2 regions of the Burkholderia sp. MSh2 genome follow, and region 2 is predicted to be linked to the other one. Evidence: predicted binding sites of a transcription regulator. Region 2 holds the regulator's gene; the other holds the start of a gene.
What was found. The regulator LexA, encoded in region 2, represses DNA repair genes until DNA is damaged. The targets are predictions, from matches to a motif close to ACTGTATNNNNATACAGT.
Positions count from the first base shown of each region.

Region 1: a site for LexA is predicted at 3,189-3,206, ahead of recA (recombinase RecA). Genes of this name have one in related genera too.

Region 1 is NZ_JPGM01000072.1:37,529-43,569, forward strand. It holds gene sucC (ADP-forming succinate--CoA ligase subunit beta) at 1-347, opposite strand, end outside; gene GQ57_RS32440 (DUF2889 domain-containing protein) at 416-1,024, opposite strand; gene recX (recombination regulator RecX) at 1,171-2,040, opposite strand; gene recA (recombinase RecA) at 2,040-3,113, opposite strand; gene GQ57_RS32455 (response regulator transcription factor) at 3,303-4,031, shown strand; gene GQ57_RS32460 (sensor histidine kinase) at 4,049-5,596, shown strand; gene GQ57_RS32465 (MFS transporter) at 5,823-6,041, shown strand, end outside.
Region 2 is NZ_JPGM01000022.1:71,417-77,457, reverse strand. It holds gene cysW (sulfate ABC transporter permease subunit CysW) at 1-103, opposite strand, end outside; gene cysT (sulfate ABC transporter permease subunit CysT) at 100-993, opposite strand; gene GQ57_RS15080 (sulfate ABC transporter substrate-binding protein) at 1,117-2,154, opposite strand; gene lexA (transcriptional repressor LexA) at 2,419-3,066, shown strand; gene GQ57_RS15070 (hypothetical protein) at 3,093-3,428, shown strand; gene GQ57_RS15065 (DUF2939 domain-containing protein) at 3,458-4,156, shown strand; gene GQ57_RS15060 (universal stress protein) at 4,244-4,741, opposite strand; gene nodI (nodulation factor ABC transporter ATP-binding protein NodI) at 5,078-5,992, shown strand; gene GQ57_RS15050 (ABC transporter permease) at 5,999-6,041, shown strand, end outside.

The sequences.
Region 1 (6,041 bases), on a different contig from region 2:
CGATCGACGACGAGGCTGACATACAGTTCCTGCTTGATGTCGGCGCCTTCTTCGATCATCAGACGGTTGACCTTCTGGCCTTCCGGACCGGTCTGGTGCGTGACGAGCTGCATGCCGAGGATCTGGTTCGCGTATTCGCGGACCTGCTCGATCGACTTCGCCACCTTCACGCCGCCGCCCTTGCCGCGGCCACCCGCGTGAATCTGGGCCTTCACGACCCAAACCGGGCCGCCCAGCTCTTCCGCCACCTTGACGGCTTCGTCCACCGAGAACGCCGGCTTGCCGCGCGGTACCGCGACTCCGAATTTCCGCAGGATTTCCTTACCCTGGTACTCGTGAATCTTCATGCGTGATTCCCTTCAGTCTGAGAGTTGGATGAAAAGTCGCTTAAGACGCTTCTTCGAATGATTTCCGTTCATTCCTTCGTGCTGCCCTCACCGGGCAGGTCCGGCCGGCTCGCGCCATACCAGCGCGGGTAGTACTGCCGCACGACCTCGCCGTCGAACCGCAGCGCCCGGCAGCGGCCGAGCTGGAAAGGCGGTTCGGCATGCACGCCGTCATGATCCGGCCCTTCACCGCCCTCCTCGCGCACGTTCCACACGTCACCGGCGAACGCCTGGATCGCTGCGGTCGGCAGCACGGCGCACAGTTCGGTGAGATGGGAACAGCCTGCGACGCCGGCGAGAAGCCGGCTCGCATCGCGGCGGAAATGGCGGAAGAGATTGAGCCCGATGAGGGCCCGATAGGCGGGAGGAGCGGATTGACACTGACCGGGATAGGGCACCCATTCCGAAGACGCTTCGGCGTCGACGACATTGAGTTCACGATCGATAGTCACGCGCAGCCAGAGTTCGTGGATCGGCAGGCCCTGGGGCCGGATGCCCGACGCAAGCGCGACATCGCGCGGCTTGTGGTCGGTCAGGCAGGCTTCGATATCCCACAAGCCGTCGCCGCGCTCGTAAGCTTCCGCTCGGATTGCGCGTCGATGTCGCAACTGACGGGGCACGGGCTCGGATAGCGGCATGCTGGAGGTTGAGGCCGAAGAGGAAAACCCATGAATTTTAGCATATTGGGTATTTGAGACAGTTTGACGCGACGGCGGGTATTCCCGCCTGTCCGGAAGCGGTTGCATTGCAGCAAAATCGCGCGCCACGCGCGCGATCGGCCTGCTCAGTCGTCGATCGGGAAATCGTCGCCGACCTTCAGCAACTTCACGATGGTCGCGCTCGAGAAGCCGCGCGCGGCCAGAAAGCGCGCCTGCTTCGCACGCTCGGCCGGCGTTTGCGGCAGTGCACCGAATTTCTTGCGCCAGACGGCCTGCGCACGCGCCCATTCGGTCTCGCGAAGCTGGGTACTCACCTCTTCGACGAGCGTGTCGCCGACCGCATGGCGCTTCAGTTCGCTGACGATGCGCGCGACGCCGACACGCGACCCGCGGCGATGCACGAGGCTCTCGGCAAAGCGCGCGTCGGACAGCCAGCCTTCCTTTTCGAGTGCATCGAGCACCGGCTCGATGGATTCGTCTTCGCCGGCGTAGGGTGCGAGCTTGCGTGCGAGTTCCGCGCGGCTGTATTCGCGCCTGGACAGATAGCCGAGCGCGCGGCCCTTCAACGACCGCGGCGGCTTCGACGATTTGCGCTCGCCCGTGCCCGGCGCATCGCCGGACGAAGCGCCGGCGGAAGTGCCGGACGCGCGGCGCGTGCGGCGCGGATGTTGGCTGCTGCGCGTATAGACGTCTTCCCTGGCCGGCGACGCCGCACCGGATGCACGATCGCCCGGAAAACTGACGCCGGAAACACGCCGACGGGAGCGGTCGTGCGCATCGAACGATTCGTCGTCGTCGAACGGATCGTCCGGCGCGGCAATCTCAAACGAAACGAGGGCATCGTCGGATGCCCTCGTCGCGGTGCGGCCTGCGGCATCGCTGCCTGCAGGCCGCCGGTTGGCGCCCGAGGATCCCGCTCGCCGGCCGGAGCGACCCGCCGCTTCGGGCGCGTCGCTCTCTTCCGGTTCGCCAGCCTGACCTCGGCGCCCGACCATCACTCTTCTTCGTCCATCGCCTCGGCTTCGTCGTGGCCGACACCATCCGGCATGGCGGCAACGCCGAGCGATTCACGGATGCGGTTCTCGATCTCGAGCGCGATTTCCGGATTCTCGCGCAGGAATTCACGCGCGTTGTCCTTGCCCTGACCGATCTTCTCGCCGTTGTAGCTGTACCAGGCGCCGGCCTTGTCGACGATCTTCGCCTGCACGCCGAGATCGATGATTTCGCCCTGACGCGAGATGCCTTCGCCGTACAGGATGTCGAAGATCGCTTCGCGGAACGGAGGCGACACCTTGTTCTTGACGACCTTCACGCGGGTTTCGTTGCCGATCACCTCGTCGTTCTTCTTGATCGAGCCGATCCGGCGGATGTCCAGACGCACCGACGAGTAGAACTTGAGCGCATTGCCGCCCGTCGTGGTTTCCGGGTTGCCGAACATCACGCCGATCTTCATCCGGATCTGGTTGATGAAGATCACGAGGCAGTTCGTGCGCTTGATCGTGCCGGTCAGCTTGCGCAGCGCCTGCGACATCAGGCGGGCCTGCAGACCCGGCAGCGAATCGCCCATCTCGCCTTCGATTTCGGCCTTCGGCACGAGCGCCGCGACCGAGTCGATGACGATCATGTCGATCGAGCCCGAGCGCACCAGTGCGTCGGTGATTTCGAGCGCCTGCTCGCCGGTGTCCGGCTGCGAGATCAGCAGCTCCGGCACGTTCACGCCGAGCTTCGCGGCATATTGAACGTCGAGCGCGTGCTCGGCGTCGATGAACGCCGCGGTGCCGCCGATCTTCTGCAGTTCGGCGATGACCTGCAGCGTGAGTGTGGTTTTACCGGACGATTCCGGACCGTAGATCTCGACGACCCGGCCGCGCGGCAGGCCGCCGACGCCCAGCGCGATATCGAGACCGAGCGAGCCCGTGGACACGACCTGGATGTTTTCGGTCGCCTCGCCGTCGCCCATGCGCATGATCGAGCCCTTGCCGAACTGCTTCTCGATCTGGGCAAGCGCGGCGGCCAGCGCCTTGCTCTTCTCGGCGGTCATCCCGGAGCCCTTCTTGCTATCTTCCATGAATCGTCCTTTGCTATGATGAGCAGCGTCTGTTAAAGGCGCGCCCGCTTTCAAGCGCCGCCCACGAATGCAGACACTGTATAAAAAAACAGTGTTTTGTGCAAGCCCGCAATGCAGGCTGCGTTGTACACGAATCACTTCGGAGACAGCCGGCCGGCGCGAACGCCCTGCCGGCCATCGGTCAGCACCATGCGAATTCTCATCGCGGAAGACGACAGCATACTCGCGGACGGCCTCACCCGGTCACTCCGCCAATCGGGCTATGCGGTCGACCACGTGAAGAACGGCGTCGACGCCGATACGGCGCTGTCGATGCAGACCTTCGACCTGCTGATCCTCGATCTCGGGCTGCCGAAGATGTCAGGGCTCGAGGTGCTCAAGCGGCTGCGCGCCCGCAATTCCAACCTCCCCGTGCTGATCCTCACCGCCGCCGACAGCGTCGACGAGCGCGTGAAGGGGCTCGACCTCGGCGCCGACGACTACATGGCCAAGCCGTTCGCACTCAACGAGCTCGAGGCGCGCGTGCGCGCGCTGACCCGGCGCGGCGCGGGCGGCGGCCCGACCGTCGTGCGCCACGGCTCGCTCGCGTTCGACCAGGTCGGCCGCATCGCCTATGCGAACGATCACGTGCTCGATCTTTCGGCGCGCGAACTCGGCCTGCTCGAAGTGCTGCTGCAGCGGATCGGCCGGCTCGTGTCGAAGGAACAGCTCGTCGACCATCTGTGCGAATGGGGCGAGGAAGTCAGCAACAACGCGATCGAAGTCTACGTGCACCGGCTGCGCAAGAAGATCGAACCGAGCGGCGTCCGGATCTCGACCGTGCGCGGCCTCGGCTATTGCCTCGAGAAAGTCGCGCCCGCCGCGCCGGCCGACGCGACGGCGCCCCAGCCCGCGGTGGCCGGCACGCCGCTGCGCTGACACCGCGCGTCGTCGCGATGGCCACGCCGGCCCCTTCCCGCCACTCGACCGGCGCGCCGCAGTCGGCCGCCGACGAGGCGCGCGACGCGCGCTACGAGAACCCGTTCGCGCCGCCCGACGCAACCGATGCGCCCGAGGCGCCGCGCCCGCGCTCGCTGTTCGGCGAGATCCTCGACTGGATGCTCGCACCGCTGCTGCTCCTGTGGCCGATGAGCATCGCCGTCACCTATCTCGTCGCAAAAACGATCGCGAACGGCCCGTTCGACCGCTCGCTCGAGACCAACGCCTACGTGCTCGCGCGGCAGATTCATCCGGTCAACGGCGTGGCCGAGCTGACGCTGCCGGAGCAGACCCGCGACTTCCTGCGCGCGGACAACGTCGACAGCGTTTACTTCCAGGTGCTCGGCACGCGCGGCGAGCTGGTCGCGGGCGAGGCAGACATGCCGCTGCCGCGCGACGAGGACCGCCCGCCGCCCGGCGTCGTCGTGTTTCGCGACGACCTGCTGCGCGGCAACGACGTGCGCGTCGCGTATACGACGGTCGCGCTGCCGCAAGCGAGCGGCACGCAGCCCGTGCTCGTGCAGGTCGGCGAAACGCTGGACAAGCGCAACGCGCTCGCGAACGACATCATCAAGGGTGTGATCCTGCCGCAGTTCGTGATCCTGCCGCTCGCGATCCTGCTGGTCTGGTTCGGCCTGTCGCGCGGGCTCGCGCCGCTCAACGCGCTGCAGGCGCACATCCGCGCCCGGCGGCCCGACGACCTGTCGCCCGTCGAGGCGCAGCGCGCGCCGCCCGAGATCGAGCCGCTCGTCACGTCGTTCAACGACCTGCTCGCGCGCCTCGAACAGAACATGGCGCTGCAGAAGCGCTTCATCGCCGACGCCGCGCACCAGATGAAGACGCCGCTCGCGGGCCTGCGCACGCAGGCCGAGTTCGCCCTGCGCCACCCCGTCCCGCCCGACGTGCAGCGCTCGCTCGAACAGATCGCGACGAGCTCCGAACAGGCCGCGCGGCTCGTCACGCAACTGCTCGCGCTGGCGCGCGCCGAGAACCGCGCCAGCGGGCTGACCTTCGAGCCGGTCGAGATTGCCGCGCTGGCGCGCCGCGCCGTACGCGACTGGGTGCAGGCCGCGCTCGCGAAGCGGATGGATCTCGGCTACGAAGGGCCGCCCGACGATGCGCCGCTCGACGTCGACGGCAATCCGGTGATGCTGCGCGAGATGCTCGGCAACCTGATCGACAATGCGATCCGCTACACGCCCGAAGGCGGCCGCATCACCGTACGCGTGCACGCCGACCCGACCGCGCGGTTCGCGCATCTCGAAGTCGAGGATACGGGGCCGGGCATCCCGGCCGCCGAACGCGAGCGCGTCGTCGAGCGCTTCTACCGGATCCTCGGCCGCGAAGGCGACGGCAGCGGCCTCGGGCTCGCGATCGTGCGCGAGATCGCCGCACAGCACGGCGGCACGCTGACGCTCGACGATCACGTCTACCAGCACGCGCCGCGCCTCGCCGGCACGCTCGTGCGCGTCAGCCTGCCGCTGGCAGGCACCGCCCCGGATTAACCCTGACGCGCACCGCCACGGCCCGCCGCGATCGCATCGAAACCGGCGTTTTACACGACGTTCGCACCATGATCCACACAAAAACCGGCCGATTCCGCGCGGGTTAACGCGCATTCGTTTTGTACGCGCGAGTCAGTCCGCCGTAAGTTTCCATACCAATAATCGTCGACAGGCCCGCCCACCCACGGCGGCCGCACATCTATATCAAGCGACTTGGAGACGATTCATGGCAACGTTAGGCGGGCAAATTTCGCACTCGCCGATGACGGGCGAAGAGAAGAAGGTGATCTTCGCGTCGTCGCTCGGCACCGTGTTCGAGTGGTACGACTTTTACTTGGCCGGCTCGCTCGCGGCCTACATCAGCAAGAGCTTCTTCTCCGGCGTCAATCCGACCGCCGCCTTCATCTTCACGCTGCTCGGCTTCGCGGCCGGCTTTGCGGTGCGG
Region 2 (6,041 bases):
GCAGCCAGCGCACGACGCGCGACTCGCTGACGGGATCGAGCCGTTTCGCGGCACGCGTGGCCGCCGACGGGTTTTTCAGCACGGCGCTCGCCTCCTGGCTCATTGCTGGCCTCCTGTTGCGACGGCGGTGACGGCGGCGGGCGCGGGGCCGCTCGCGCCCTTGCTCGTCCGGCGCTGCAGATACCACTGCAGCGTGTTGATCAGCAGCAGCATCAGGAACGACACCACGAGCATGACGACCGCGAGCGCGGTCGCGCCCGCGTAGTCGTACTGCTCCAGCTTGGTAATGATGAGCAGCGACGTAATCTCGGATTTCATCGGCACGTTGCCGGCGATGAAGATCACCGAGCCGTATTCGCCGAGCGCGCGCGCGAACGCCAGCGCGAAACCGGTCAGGAGCGCCGGCAGCACGGCCGGCAGCACCACGCGGCGGAACGTCAGCCAGCGCGACGCGCCGAGGCACGCGGCCGCCTCTTCCTGCTCGCGCTCGAAATCCTCCAGCACCGGCTGCACCGTGCGCACGACGAACGGCAGCCCGATGAAGGTCAGCGCGACCAGCACGCCGGCGGGCGTGAACGCGATCTTGATGCCGAGCGGCGCGAGATACTGGCCGACCCAGCCGTTGGTCGCATAGACGGCCGCGAGCGAAATGCCGGCGACCGAGGTGGGCAGCGCGAACGGCAGATCGACGATCGCGTCGACGATGCGCTTGAGCGGGAACGTGTAGCGCACCAGCACCCATGCGACGAGGAAGCCGAACACGGCGTTGATCAATGCGCCGCCGAGCGCGGCCGAGAACGTCAGCCGGTAGGACGCGAGCACGCGCGGCGACGTGACGGCGGTGACGAACTGGTCCCACGACAGCGTCGCGGTCTTCAGGAACGTGGCGGCGAGCGGAATCAGCACCACGAGGCTCAAATAGGCCACCGTGATGCCTAGCGTCACGCCGAAACCGGGCAGCGCGCTCGGCTTGCGAAAGGTGTACGTCGTCATCGGATGCTCTTGCTGGGTCGATGCAGCTCATGGGTCCGACGCAAACGCCGGCGCAATGCAATTGCGCCGGCGGCCCGTCGGGGATGCGGCGCGCTGTCGTGGCGCGCCGCTGTCGTTATGGCGTTACTGCGGCTTGTAGATCGAATCGAACACGCCGCCGTCCGCGAAATGCGTCTTCTGCGCATTCGTCCAGCCGCCGAACGTGTCGTCGACCGTGTACAGCTTCAGCTTCGGGAACTGCTTCGTGAGCTCCGCCGGCACGTTCTTCGAACGCGGGCGATAGTAGTTGCGCGCCGCGATCTCCTGGCCCTGCGGGCTGTACAGGAAGTTCAGGTACGCTTCGGCCAGCTTGCGCGTGCCCTTCTTGTCCACCACCTTGTCGACCACCGCGACGGGCGGTTCGGCCAGGATGCTCACCGACGGCACCACGATCTCGAACTTGTCGGTGCCGAATTCCTTGACCGACAGGAACGCCTCGTTTTCCCACGCGATCAGCACGTCGCCGATCCCGCGCTGCACGAAGCTCGTCGTCGCGCCCCGCGCGCCCGAATCGAGCACGCCCGCATTCTTGTAGAGCTTCGTGACGAATTCCTTGGCCGTCTGCTCGTTGCCGCCCGGCTTGTGCTGCGCGTACGCCCACGCGGCCAGGTAGTTCCAGCGCGCGCCGCCCGACGTCTTCGGGTTCGGCGTGACGATCGAGATGCCCGGCTTGGTCAGGTCTTCCCAGTCCTTGATCCCCTTCGGATTGCCCTTGCGCACGAGAAACACGATCGTCGACGTATACGGCGACGCGTTGTCCGGCAGGCGCTTCTGCCAGTCCTTGTTGACGAGCCCCTTGTTCGCGAGCGCATCGATGTCGTAGGCCAGCGCCAGCGTGACGACGTCGGCCTGCAGGCCGTCGAGCACCGAGCGCGCCTGCGCGCCCGAACCGCCGTGCGACTGCTTGAAGTTGACGGTCTCGCCCGTCTTCGCCTTCCACTCCTTGCCGAACGCCTGGTTGAAGTCCTGATACAGCTCGCGCGTCGGGTCGTACGACACGTTCAGGAAAGTCGTATCGGCCCACGCATGCGACGCGACGCCCAGCACCGCCGCCGCGCCCAGCGCGAGTGTTGCGATCAGGCGGCCCACTCCGCCCACCAGCCCCGTATTGCGCTTCGCCATCCTTGGTTCTCCAGTGTTGTCGGTATTGCGATGTCGGGCCAGTCTAACGAACGGGTTACATGATTAAAAATAATCGTTCCTTATTTTTTAATACTCAAAAGTGCTAACGCAGACGGGATGGACGGTTGCGGCAGATGAACCGGCGTCAGGACGTCGCGAAATCGCGGCGGAACCGGCGCGATCGCGTCGAACCTCACGTAACACTTGAAATTCGCGGAGTACTGTATAAAAATACAGCTCACTGTCTATCCATACAGTTGAGCCATGACCAAACTCACCGCCCGTCAGCAGCAAGTGTTCGACTTGATCCGCCGCGCGATCGAGCGCTCCGGATTCCCGCCCACCCGCGCCGAGATCGCGGCCGAACTGGGCTTCAGTTCGCCGAATGCGGCCGAGGAGCACCTGCGCGCACTGGCGCGCAAGGGCGTCATCGAGCTGGCCGCCGGCGCGTCGCGCGGCATCCGCCTGCTCGGCATCGACGACGCCCCGCACCAGTTCACGCTGCCGCACGCCGGCCTGATGCAGTTGTCGCTGCCGCTCGTCGGCCGCGTCGCAGCCGGCAGCCCGATCCTCGCGCAGGAACACATCTCGCAGCATTACGCGTGCGATCCCGCGCTGTTCTCCAGCAAGCCCGACTACCTGCTGAAGGTGCGCGGCCTGTCGATGCGCGATGCCGGCATTCTCGACGGCGACCTCCTCGCCGTGCAGAAACGCACGGAAGCGAAGGACGGCCAGATCATCGTCGCGCGTCTCGGCGACGACGTCACGGTCAAGCGCCTGATGCGCCGGCCGGGCGGTCTCGAGCTGATCGCGGAGAACCCCGATTACGAAAACATCTTCGTCAAGGCCGGCAGCGCGGAATTCGCGCTGGAAGGCATCGCCGTCGGGCTGATTCGCTCGGGCGAACTCTGACATTCCGTCTCGCTGAGGAGAACATCATGGAACGCCTTGCCCGCCTGCTGCCTTTCCGCCAATTCGGTCGCCTGCGTCATCTGCGCGGCCGCACGCCCTGCGCGCCGCTATCCGCGGCCGCGCCGGTGCAAGAAGAAATCGCAGTCGAACGGCAGGCGCCCCTGCTGCCGTCGGCGCTCCCCGCTTTCGCGCGGGTGTCGCTGAACGCCGGCCTGAATCACGCGGAACCCGCGCGCCGCGCGCCGGTACGCGTGTATCACGGCCGTTCCCGCCTGATCATGGTCGGCACGATCGATGCCGTATGCCGCATGATCGACCGCTGCATCGCAGAGGAACGATCGGCCGCGCAAAACGGTCTCTGATTGCGGAACATTCCCGCACCGGAGGCAACGTGACCGTATCGCCGGGCCGCGCATCGCGGCTCAAGCCCCTGCTGATCGTCGTGCTGGCCGTCGCGGTCATTGCGGCGATCGGCTATGCGTACGCGTCGCCGTATGTCGCGCTCGGTCGTCTGAAATCGGCGATCGATGCGCGCGACGCGCAGGTCATCAGTGAATACGTGGATTTTCCGTCGCTGCGCATCAGCCTCAAGCAGCAGGTCACGGAAGAACTGATGCGCCGGATCGACGCGGTGAAGAAAGACAATCCGCTCGCGATGATCGGCGCACTGATCGGGTCCGCGCTGATCGGCCCGCTGGTCGATGCGTATACGACCCCGGAGGGCGTGGCCGCACTGATGAGCGGCTTGCCGCCGCGCGGCACGCCGGACGAGCGTCCACCTGAATGGTCGAATCTGCCGCCTGGCCATGCACCGGGCAACGCGTCGGCCAGCCCGGCCCCGGCAAGTGCCGCCGTTGCGGGCAGCAACACGGGCGCCGCGTCATTGCCGGCTCCGGCCTCTGCCGCGCCGGCCGGCCCGGGCGATCCGGAGAATCCGCCGCACCGGCAGCAAACCAGCGCCGGCTACCGGAACATCGACGAGTTCGTCGTGACCTACCAGCGCAGTGCCGACGGCACACGCTATGCGGCTATCTTCCACCGCTTCGGCCTGTTCTCGTGGAAGTTGTCTGCGATCGACCTGCACGCGTAACGGCTCGCGGTCGGCGCCCGCGCGGTTGATCCGGCGTGGCGCCCGACCCGCGCGAATCGCCGGCCAGGCCGCCATCGCATCAGACGATCATTTGCCGCTCGCCGTGGCCGCTTCACGCTCGCGCGCCATCTCGGCCTTCTGCTCCTGCGCCGACGAACACGCCACCAGAATGCTGCAGTTCACGCGATCGAGCAGTTGCGTGTTGCCCGACCCCATCCACCATCTCGAGAGCCCGCTGCGGCACCGGTGGCCGACGACGACGAGGTCGACATTCAGCTCCGTCGCGAGATTCGCGATTTCATCGATCGGATAGCCGAACGCGAAATGGCCCTCGGCTTGCACCCCGCGCTCGCGTAGCCAGTTCACGCCTTCCTGCAGGATTTCGCGTGCTGTTTCCTCGAACCGGCCGCACGCGACGTCGGTCAGCAGACCCGCGCTCTGCGCAATGCTCGAGCGCATGTCGACCACCGACAGCAAGTGCGTTTCCGCCTTCAGGTCCATGGCGAGATTGGCGCCGCAGCGCAGTGCCTTGCGCCCTTCGAGCGAGCCGTCGTAACACAGCAGAATCTTGTTGTAGCTAGCCATGTAACCTCCCTATCGCAATACGAGCCCACGCCTTCATCATGGTGCGCCGCAATTCAGGACGCAAGGGATGGAAAACGCTGATTCGCCCCGCCTGGCATGTGCGCGATGATGCGGTGCACGATCGGTGCGGGCATGCATCGCACCGTGCACGCATGCGCTGAAGCGACGCAGCCGATGCACTAGAATGGCCCGTTCGTACTCCCGCGTGCCGTCAGGCGCACGGGGCGCACGCTTCGGTCATGCCCGTGTGACACGCATTCGTCCGATCCGTTCGCCCGCCGGCCACGCATCCGGCGCCGGAACGCTTCCGCGCCCGCACACAACGACAAACTGCCCATGTCCGTTGCACCGATCGATTTCCGGAACGTCGTCAAGCACTACGGCGACAAGCGCGTCGTCAACGGCCTGTCGTTCACCGTGCAGGCCGGCGAATGCTACGGCCTGCTCGGGCCGAACGGCGCCGGCAAGACCACGACGCTGAAGATGCTGCTCGGCCTCGCCCAACCCGACGCCGGCAGCATTTCGCTGTGCGGCGAACCGGTCCCATCGCGTGCGCGGCATGCGCGCCAGCGCGTCGGCGTGGTGCCCCAGTTCGACAATCTCGACCCCGACTTCAGCGTGCGCGAAAACCTGCTCGTGTTCGGCCGCTATTTCGGCATTCCGACGCAGGCGGCACGCGCGCTGGTACAGCCGCTGCTGGAATTCGCGAAGCTCGAGAACAAGGCCGACGCGAAGGTCGGCGAGTTGTCGGGCGGCATGAAGCGCCGTCTCACGCTTGCCCGTGCGCTCGTCAACGATCCCGACGTGCTCGTGCTCGACGAGCCGACCACCGGCCTCGACCCGCAGGCGCGGCACCTGATGTGGGAGCGGCTGCGTTCACTGCTCGCGCGCGGCAAGACGATCCTGATCACCACGCACTTCATGGAAGAGGCCGAACGGCTGTGCGACCGCCTGTGCGTGATCGAGGAAGGCCGCAAGATCGCCGAGGGCGCGCCGCGCGCGCTGATCGAATCGGAGATCGGCTGCGACGTGATCGAGATCTACGGGTCCGATCCGGTTGCACTGCGCGACGAGCTGTCGGCCTTCGCGAAACACACCGAGATCAGCGGCGAAACGCTGTTCTGCTACGTGAGCGACCCCGAGCCGCTCAACGCGCGGCTCAAGGGTCGTACGGGATTGCGCTATCTGCATCGCCCGGCCAATCTGGAAGATGTGTTCCTGCGGCTCACGGGCCGCGAAATGCAGGACTGATCGAACATGGATGTCCGCAACTATTCCGCCGCCGCACCGTCCGCGCCAC